DNA from 4 places in the Alteromonas sp. LMIT006 genome. Region 1 is predicted to be linked to each of the others. Evidence: predicted binding sites of a transcription regulator. Region 1 holds the regulator's gene; each other region holds the start of a gene.

What was found. The regulator MetJ, encoded in region 1, represses methionine synthesis genes. The targets are predictions, from matches to a motif close to TAGACGTCTAGACGTCTA.
Region 2: thrA (bifunctional aspartate kinase/homoserine dehydrogenase I) is a predicted target of MetJ. The motif match lies at 1,356-1,373, and genes of this name have one in related genera.
Region 3: serA (phosphoglycerate dehydrogenase) is a predicted target of MetJ. The motif match lies at 1,013-1,030, and genes of this name have one in related genera.
Region 4: metA (homoserine O-succinyltransferase) is a predicted target of MetJ. The motif match lies at 1,394-1,411, and genes of this name have one in related genera.

Annotation. Positions count from the first base shown of each region.
Region 1 is NZ_CP101291.1:958,190-960,399, reverse strand. Features, by position in the region: gene NLG07_RS04500 (malic enzyme-like NAD(P)-binding protein) at 13-1,257, shown strand; gene metJ (met regulon transcriptional regulator MetJ) at 1,263-1,583, opposite strand; gene metF (methylenetetrahydrofolate reductase) at 1,735-2,210, shown strand, end outside.
Region 2 is NZ_CP101291.1:1,166,368-1,168,577, reverse strand. Features, by position in the region: gene thrA (bifunctional aspartate kinase/homoserine dehydrogenase I) at 1-1,150, opposite strand, end outside; gene aceK (bifunctional isocitrate dehydrogenase kinase/phosphatase) at 1,500-2,210, shown strand, end outside.
Region 3 is NZ_CP101291.1:1,245,828-1,248,037, reverse strand. Features, by position in the region: gene NLG07_RS05840 (5-formyltetrahydrofolate cyclo-ligase) at 1-235, shown strand, start outside; gene rpiA (ribose-5-phosphate isomerase RpiA) at 271-927, shown strand; gene serA (phosphoglycerate dehydrogenase) at 1,066-2,210, shown strand, end outside.
Region 4 is NZ_CP101291.1:1,563,337-1,565,546, reverse strand. Features, by position in the region: gene NLG07_RS07355 (homocysteine S-methyltransferase family protein) at 1-405, opposite strand, end outside; gene metA (homoserine O-succinyltransferase) at 392-1,333, opposite strand; gene NLG07_RS07345 (RNA polymerase sigma factor FliA) at 1,478-2,179, opposite strand.

The sequences.
Region 1 (2,210 bases):
ATGCCCATCGAGATGTCGGATTTCCGTCAACAGGCGTTAGACTACCACGCCCTCCCTACCCCAGGAAAAATTAGCGTTGAATTAACTACACCAGCTGAAACGGTCAATGACCTAGCCTTAGCATATAGTCCGGGTGTTGCTGAGCCCGTTCGTGAAATTGCTGACGACCCAAACATGGCTTACAAATACACGGCCAAAGGTAATATGGTTGCGGTCATTTCAAATGGTTCCGCTATTTTGGGATTAGGGAACTTAGGGCCGCTGGCATCCAAACCAGTAATGGAAGGTAAAGCGTTGTTGTTTAAACGCTTTGCAGGATTGGACTCGATAGATATTGAGGTCAATCACCGTACCACCGAAGAATTTATTAACACGGTAGCGAATATCGCAGATACCTTTGGTGGCATTAACCTCGAAGATATCAAAGCACCTGAGTGTTTTGAAATTGAGCGCGAATTACAGAAACGTTGTAAGATCCCAATTTTTCATGATGACCAGCACGGCACTGCTATTGTTACGGCAGCAGGTATGCTGAACGCATTAGAGATCCAAGGCAAAGCCATTGCAGACGCACGTTTTGTGTGTATGGGCGCAGGGGCAGCTGCGATTGCGTGTATGGAGCTATTGATCAAGTGTGGTGCACAACGTGAAAAAGTCTACATGATTGACCGCAATGGTGTGATCCACACCCGTCGTGAAAACTTACCTGAGCACAAACTTGCTTTTGCCAATAACACTGACAAACGCACACTTGAAGATGTAATGGACGGAGCCGATGTGTTCCTAGGCTTATCAGGGCCTGATGTCCTGCCAGCTGAAACACTTTCTTTGATGGCGCCAAATCCAGTTGTGTTTGCCTGCTCAAACCCAGATCCGGAAATCAAGCCTGAACTCGCTCATGCCACGCGTTCTGATTTAATTATGGCCACAGGCCGTTCTGATTACCCCAATCAGGTCAACAACGTATTGTGTTTCCCGTTTATCTTTCGTGGAGCACTAGATGTTCGTTCTAATGCCATTAATGATGAAATGAAAGTTGCTGCAGTAGAAGCCTTGCGTGCGGTATCTAAAGAACCGGTTCCAGAAGAGGTCTTGGTAGCAAGTAATTCGTCGTCTTTAGAATTTGGTCGCGATTACATTATTCCAAAACCAATGGATCCGAGATTATGCTCACGTATCGCTAAAGCAGTTGCCCAAGCTGCAATTGACTCAGGCGTGGCATTCTTAGAAGAATTACCGGAAGGATATATGGAATAAGCCGATTATTTTTCGACTTCCTCCACCTCTAGCATCCCCATTTGCTCCATCAAGGTTCTCGCCTCAGCTGGTATGCGATGGGGATTTTCTTTAGCTAAGTCATCATCGTTGGGCAGCGGCTGCCCCGTAAACGCATGCAAAAAGGCCTCACATAGCAGCTCAGAGTTAGTGGCATGACGCAAATTATTTACTTGACGTCTGGTTCGTTCATCGGTCAACACTTTAAGCACATTAATCGGTATTGAGACTGTAACTTTTTTGACTTGCTCGGCTTTCTTACCGTGCTCTGCGTAGGGGTGTATGTATTTACCATTCCAAGTTGCCATCATACTGCCTTATCGTGTTTTTATATTTATTATATATTTTCAGAATACGGTTTTAGTCTAACAACGGATGATTTTGCTTGACCGAACCACTAATATCTCGTAGTTTAGACGTCTAAACGTCTATTGTATACCCTTTTTTTGGAGTTCACTCATGGTTTCTTATGCTCAAGGCATAGATCTTCTCAACCAGTCTTTGTCAGAATTACGTGATATTCAGGTGTCTTTTGAATTTTTCCCACCGAGTAACGAGAAGATGGAAACCATGCTATGGAAGTCTGTCGAACGACTTGCGCCGTTGAAACCATCATATATGTCCGTGACTTATGGTGCTAACAGTGGTGAACGTGACAAAACCCACAATGTGGTAAAACGCATTCAAAACGACATGGGAATTGCAGCCGTTCCGCATTTGACCTGTGTGGATGCATCACGTGAAGAATTAACCCAAATCGCGCAAGAATATTGGGACAACGGGATCAGACGCATCGTGGCACTGCGCGGTGACTTGCCCGATGGCATGGATAAGCCAGATATGTATGCATCAGATTTGGTTGCTTTACTCAAGGACGTAGCTGATTTTGATATTTCCGTTGCCGCTTATCCTGAAACGCATCCTGAAGCACCTAA
Region 2 (2,210 bases), 210 kb from region 1:
TATGTAGTTCAAGGGCAAATTCATCGTGTAAAATATCCAAGGCTTTACTTTGGTCTTTTTGCGCGATACAAAAGCTAATACTGTATTCAGAGGAGGACTGGGTAATTAACGTGATAGAGATATTACCTCGTGCCATCGAATCAAAAATACGTGTTGCCATACCGACCATACCTTTCATACCTGGGCCGGCAATATTGAGCATCACCATATCGTCAAGATGAGAAATGCCTTTTACATTGGTCCACTTTTCGCTCTTTTCATTCGAGATCAAAGTCCCCGGAGCAGAAGGGTTTAACGTGTTTTTAATTAAACATGGGATATGATGCTGAGCAATCGGGCCAATGGTCTTGGGATGAAGCACTTTGGCACCAAAATAGGATAGCTCCATCGCTTCTTCGTAGGTGAGTTTGTCCATTAACACGGCATTTTCGACTTGTCGTGGGTCGGCGTTGTACACACCGTCCACGTCTGTCCAAATCTCACACACTTCAGCATCAATACACGCAGCGAGGATCGCCGCAGAATAATCTGAACCATTACGCCCTAATGTAACTTTGTCGCCGTCTTCATTCACAGCGACAAACCCAGGCATGATTAACAAGGTTTTACCTGAGTTATCGACATCAGCAAAACGTGCTTTGGACTCAGCCACATTTGCTAACGCATCAAGGAAAGGACCATAAGCTAGGACTTTTTCGGCTGGGTCTACGATTTGCGCGTTAATGCCTCGCGCGGCAAAAATCGACTGCAAAATATTTACCGATACATACTCACCCATGGAAAGTAATTCAGCGGCGGTATTATCTGGGGCACAACCGAGCAGCTGCATACCACGCAGTTTTTCATCCAGTGTCGCAAGAATAGTTTGAATAAAATCTGTTAACTGAGTAAGTGGGAAATTTGCTTCACGCTCACCCAATTCTTGGGCAATGCCATTTAAGGTCATATTGAGCTTGGCGTATAACTCAGAAAAATCCTGTCCTGATGAGGCTTGCTCAATCAATAATGAAAGCGCATTAGTCACGCCCTTCGGTGCAGATAGCACTGCCGCAGCACCGGTGTCGCTATGATATTCTGTGACGATTTTGGCGACGCCTAAGTAACGCTCTGCATCAGCTAGCGACGAACCGCCAAATTTTAAAACTTTCATGTATGCTCCTATTTTCCCCAGTATCTCGAACTTGGTGCTTCCATCACGCTAAAACATAACGCTTAAAAACGAAAAAGCCCGCAGTGGATGCGGGCTTCAGTAGATTTGTGTCGTGCACTAACCAACGTCCGCCCCACTTGGGGTGGTAATAATCATCATGTCGGTGGTGCTTGTTAGTATTATTTTCATGAGGTGATTATCCGTATAGACGTCTAAAAGTCAATGTTTTTATACGATTTTAAGATTATCTGAGTTAACTCAACTTGGCAATCTTTTGAGACTATTGTATTAATGTATATAAGCATAACTTATATCACACTAGCTCTAGATTTTTTTGACAGGTTAACTCATGGATCGCGCACAAAAAATAGCCTACCAAATATTAAGTGGTTTCGATAAAAGTTATCGCTGGTATTCTCGCATTACCAAAGGAGCGCAAGAGCGCTTTGAACAACGCCAATGGGCGGCTTCGCAACAAGCGATAAAAGAGCGTATTACCATCTATGAGCAAAGTCTCAATGAAGTTGTTACTGAAATCTATCAGCATCTCCAACCTCATGCAGAAGGCGATGAGTTTTGGATGTTGATGAAACAAAACTATGCCAAACTGCTCGCCACCCACCCACAATTCGAACTAGCAGAAACCTATTATAATTCAGTCATTGGCCGTATTTTTAAACACCAAAAAATCGACGATCAATACATGTTCATCTCGCCCACTCGCTGTTATCTGCCTGGACCTGATCGAATGAAGGTCATTAACAGTTTTGATGTGGATTGTACCGTCAGTGAAATGTACGAAGAACTTTTTCGCATTTACAAATTTAATGTCCCCTTCGCCGAAAAAGAACGAGACTTGGCCAACCTAGAGCGCGGTCTGCGTGAAGTATTAACCACTGAAGAATTGGCTTCTGTGCATACGATGGAAATGCTCAAGCCGGTATTTTATCGCGGTAAAGCGGCGTATTTGATTGGTCGCATGTGTTTGCCCAAGCAAACTCTGCCATTTGTCATTGCGCTGCGGATCAACAAAGATCGCGAAATTTTTGTCGATGCCTTA
Region 3 (2,210 bases), 290 kb from region 1:
AGATCTGATTTGTACGCCATTAGTTGGCTTTGACGAACATTGTATGCGTTTCGGCATGGGTGGGGGATTTTATGACCGTACTCTGGCTGATTTAGTTAGCCAACCGGAGCGCCCTGAATTTATAGGTATTGCGCACAGCGTACAGCAAGTCCCTAAGCTACCTGTTAATCCGTGGGATATACCAATGGATTATGTAATAACTGAACAAAAGGTTTTTGTACGTTCAACGCCCTAAGGTAAAATACAGCAAACAACTGGTCGAGAAATACTATGACACAAGATGAAAAGAAAAAAGCAGCTGCGATTGCCGCGCTTCAGTATGTGAAAGATGGAGATATCATCGGCATTGGCACGGGCTCAACCGTGAACTACTTCATTGAAGCTCTGGCTGACAAAAAGCACCTCATTGAGGGCGCAGTGTCGAGTTCCGATGAATCAACGCGGCGCTTACAGGCCTTAGGGATAGATGTATTTGATCTCAATAGTGTCGATCACTTTGATATTTATGTGGACGGTGCGGACGAAATTACCAAACATAAACACATGATCAAGGGCGGTGGCGCAGCTTTAACGCGTGAAAAAATCGTTGCCGCAGTTGCCAAAAAGTTTATTTGTATCATTGATGACTCAAAACAAGTTGGCGTCTTAGGCGATTTCCCTCTTCCGGTTGAGGTGATCCCAATGGCTCGTTCTTATGTTGCCAGGGAGTTGGTTAAGTTAGGTGGCGATCCGGTTTATCGTGACGGCGTTGTCACAGACAATGGCAATGTTATATTAGATGTACACAATTTAGAAATACTAGAGCCACGTAAATTAGAAGCGCAAATCAACCAAATCGTTGGCGTTGTGACCAATGGTTTATTCGCTCAACGCGGTGCTGATATTGTATTGGTAGCCACAGATAATGGTGTTACTTCCATTCAGTAAAACACTCTCGCAATAAAGTCTAGTATAGACGAAAAAGGACTATCCTTAGCAACGGAACTTTGCTAAATTGCGCACTTATATATTTTAGACGTCTAGATGTCTTAATTGACATCAAACGCAACACAGGAACGCAATCACATGAGCAAAGTATCATTGCCCAAAGACAAAATCAAAATCCTTCTCCTAGAAGGCGTACACCAAAGTGCTGTAGATACCTTACACAGCAATGGTTACAGCAACATTGAATACCTCAAGACATCTCTTCCTGAAGATGAGTTGATTGAGAAAATGCAAGATGTGCACTTTGTCGGTATTCGTTCACGTACCCAAATCACAGAAAATGTGGTTGCCAATTCACCAAAGCTTATCGCTGTTGGATGTTTTTGTATTGGCACTAATCAGGTTGATTTAAAAGCCACACAGATTCGCGGCATCCCAGTGTTCAATGCCCCGTTTTCCAATACTCGATCGGTTGCTGAATTAGTGTTAGGAAGCTTGATTTTACTGCTTCGTGGGATCCCATCTAAAAACGCCAAAGCGCATCGCGGTGAATGGGAAAAAAGCGCCGTAGGCTCTTATGAAGCACGAGGCAAAACTTTAGGTATTATTGGCTACGGTCATATTGGTACACAGCTGTCTATTCTAGCTGAACATCTCGGCATGCGAGTGCAGTTCTTCGATATCGAAGACAAGCTCGTATTGGGTAATGCAGTCCAAATAAAGACCTTGAAAAAACTATTAAATACCTCTGACATTGTCAGCTTACACGTCCCTGAGACGGCTGATACTCAAGATATGATTGGTGCTTCAGAATTAGCTGAAATGAAAGACGGTGCGATTTTGATAAATGCTGCACGCGGTACCGTCGTTGACATCGATGCCCTCGCACAAGCATTAGAATCAGGTAAACTTAACGGAGCACTTGTCGATGTATTTCCAGTTGAGCCCAAATCAAATAATGAAGAATTTGAATCACCACTGCGCAAATTTGACAATGTTATCTTAACCCCGCATGTAGGTGGCTCAACGCAAGAGGCTCAAGAAAATATTGGTATTGAGGTAGCTGGTAAATTGGCGAAGTACTCAGACAATGGTTCGACACTTTCTGCCGTAAACTTCCCAGAAGTCTCCCTTCCAGGTCATGCCAAGCATTCACGTTTATTGCATATCCACGAAAATGCCCCTGGTGTATTGACGCAAATTAACCAAGCCTTTGCTAAAGAAGGCATTAACATTGCAGCACAATATCTTCAAACGAATGAAAATATTGGTTATGTAGTGCT
Region 4 (2,210 bases), 610 kb from region 1:
GCCAAGTACACCAGCAACAAAACGAGGTTTTTCTGGTGTTGAGTATTCCTCACAAGCCGCTTTTGCGATCCGCGCTGCCGCAACATTTATTTCGTAGGCAACATCTTGCATATCGTAATCAGCCATAGCAATCGTTGTTGCATTAAATGTATTGGTTTCAATGATATCGCTACCTGCTGCCAAATACTCTTTATGAATGGTTGCGATTGCCTCAGGTTGAGTCAACACGAGCAGATCGTTATTGCCTTTCACATCACAATGCCAATCGGCGAATCGCTCTCCGCGATAATCATTTTCGTCAAACTTTAAGGCTTGGATCATAGTGCCCATGGCACCGTCCAACAATAAAATACGCTCTTGTGCGAGCGACAATAAGGTATGCTTCACGCGGTTATCTCTTGCCAGTTGCGAGTTGTGTCAAATCATAAGGAGTGGTTTGATACACATAGTAATTAAGCCAATTAGTGTAAAGTAGAGTGCCATGCGAACGCCATCGGACAATAGGCGCATGTTCAGGATCGTCATTGGTAAAATAATTCACCGGGATCTGAGGTGGTTTGCCTGCTTCACTGCCATTTGCCAAATCGCGAACGTATTCTTGTGCTAACGTATCACAGTCATACTCGGGATGACCGGTTATGAACACATTGCGCTTGTCTTGGGTCGCACAAATATATGCGCCTGCCTCATCAGACGCGGCCAATACGTCAATATTACCGGTATTGGAATACGTTGCCACCGGAATATCCCCAAAGCGAGAATGTGGCGCCCAAAACACGGGATCAAAACCGCGCATCAGCTCATTTGTGGGCGCTAAGACTTGATGTTCAAACACACCAGAAAGTTTTTGTGCACGAATATCACGCACCACCCCGTGAAAATGATACATCGCGGCATGTGCCGCCCAGCACAAATACAAGGTCGACTGAACATTGGTTTGCGCCCAATCAAAAATGGCGGTAATGTCATCCCAATACGTCACCGCTTCATAATCCATAAAGCCCAATGGAGCGCCGGTGATAATTAAACCGTCATATTGCTTATTTGAAATAGATGAAAAATCTTTATAAAACGCATCCATGTGCGATTGCGGCGTGTTTTTGGACACACTGTTATCGATTCGAATTAAATCAATATTGATTTGCAGAGGCGTATTTGAAAGCAAGCGCAGTATTTGCACTTCGGTTTCTATTTTGTTGGGCATGAGATTTAAGATCCCAACTTGCATAGGACGAATGTCCTGCGTCATGGCACGTTGCATCTCCATGACGAAAATATTTTCGTTTGAAAGTATTTCTAATGCGGGCAGTTCACTAGGGATCCTAATCGGCATGACACATCCTTACACGTTACATATGTGTATTGTGTCGGATTTTGATAAAATGTCAAATTATTTACGTCTAGACGTCTAAACGTCTTAAAAATTAACCTTACGTCCTTTCATGTTAACTTTTGACGAGAAGTTATCTTCTTAGATTTAAACGGCGTCTTCAGTTTGCCAACTGCCTAACTTTCGTTTTAATTTTTGCACGGCTTGACTGTGAATTTGGCTGACTCGAGATTCGCTGACTTTCATGACTTCCCCTATTTCTCGTAATTTCAAATCTTCGTCATAATACAGTGAGAGCACAGTCGCATCACGCTCTGGTAATGTAGTAATCGCTCTTGCAAGGGCTTTTTGAAATGAACCCTGCACCAGTTCATCATAAGGTGTGTCTATCTTGTTGTTCTTATCCGTCACAATAACGTCTTCCGTGACGCCTAGATCTTCAAGCCCCACAAAATTTCCGATATTCACGTTGTACAACATTTGATGATATTGCGCTAAAGGCACACCCAATTTATGCGCCACATCAACGTCTTTTGCATCATGACCGGTTTCTTTTTCAACGGTTGCAACCGCCTCAGCAATAGAACGAGAATTTTTGTGAACTGAACGCGGTGTCCAATCGCCCTTTCTTATTTCATCTAGCATCGCCCCGCGAATTCGGATCCCAGCGAATGTCTCAAAGCTTGCCCCCTTGCTGCCATCAAAATTTTTAGCGGCTTCGAGCAAACCAATCATACCGGATTGGATGAGATCATCCACCTGTACTGATGGGGGTAAACGCGCCATTAGATGGTGTGAAATACGCTTTACTAGCGTAGAGTACTTATTCACAATATCGGTCTCCCTCATTGGTTGAAAGGCATTCGATATATGACCCGAG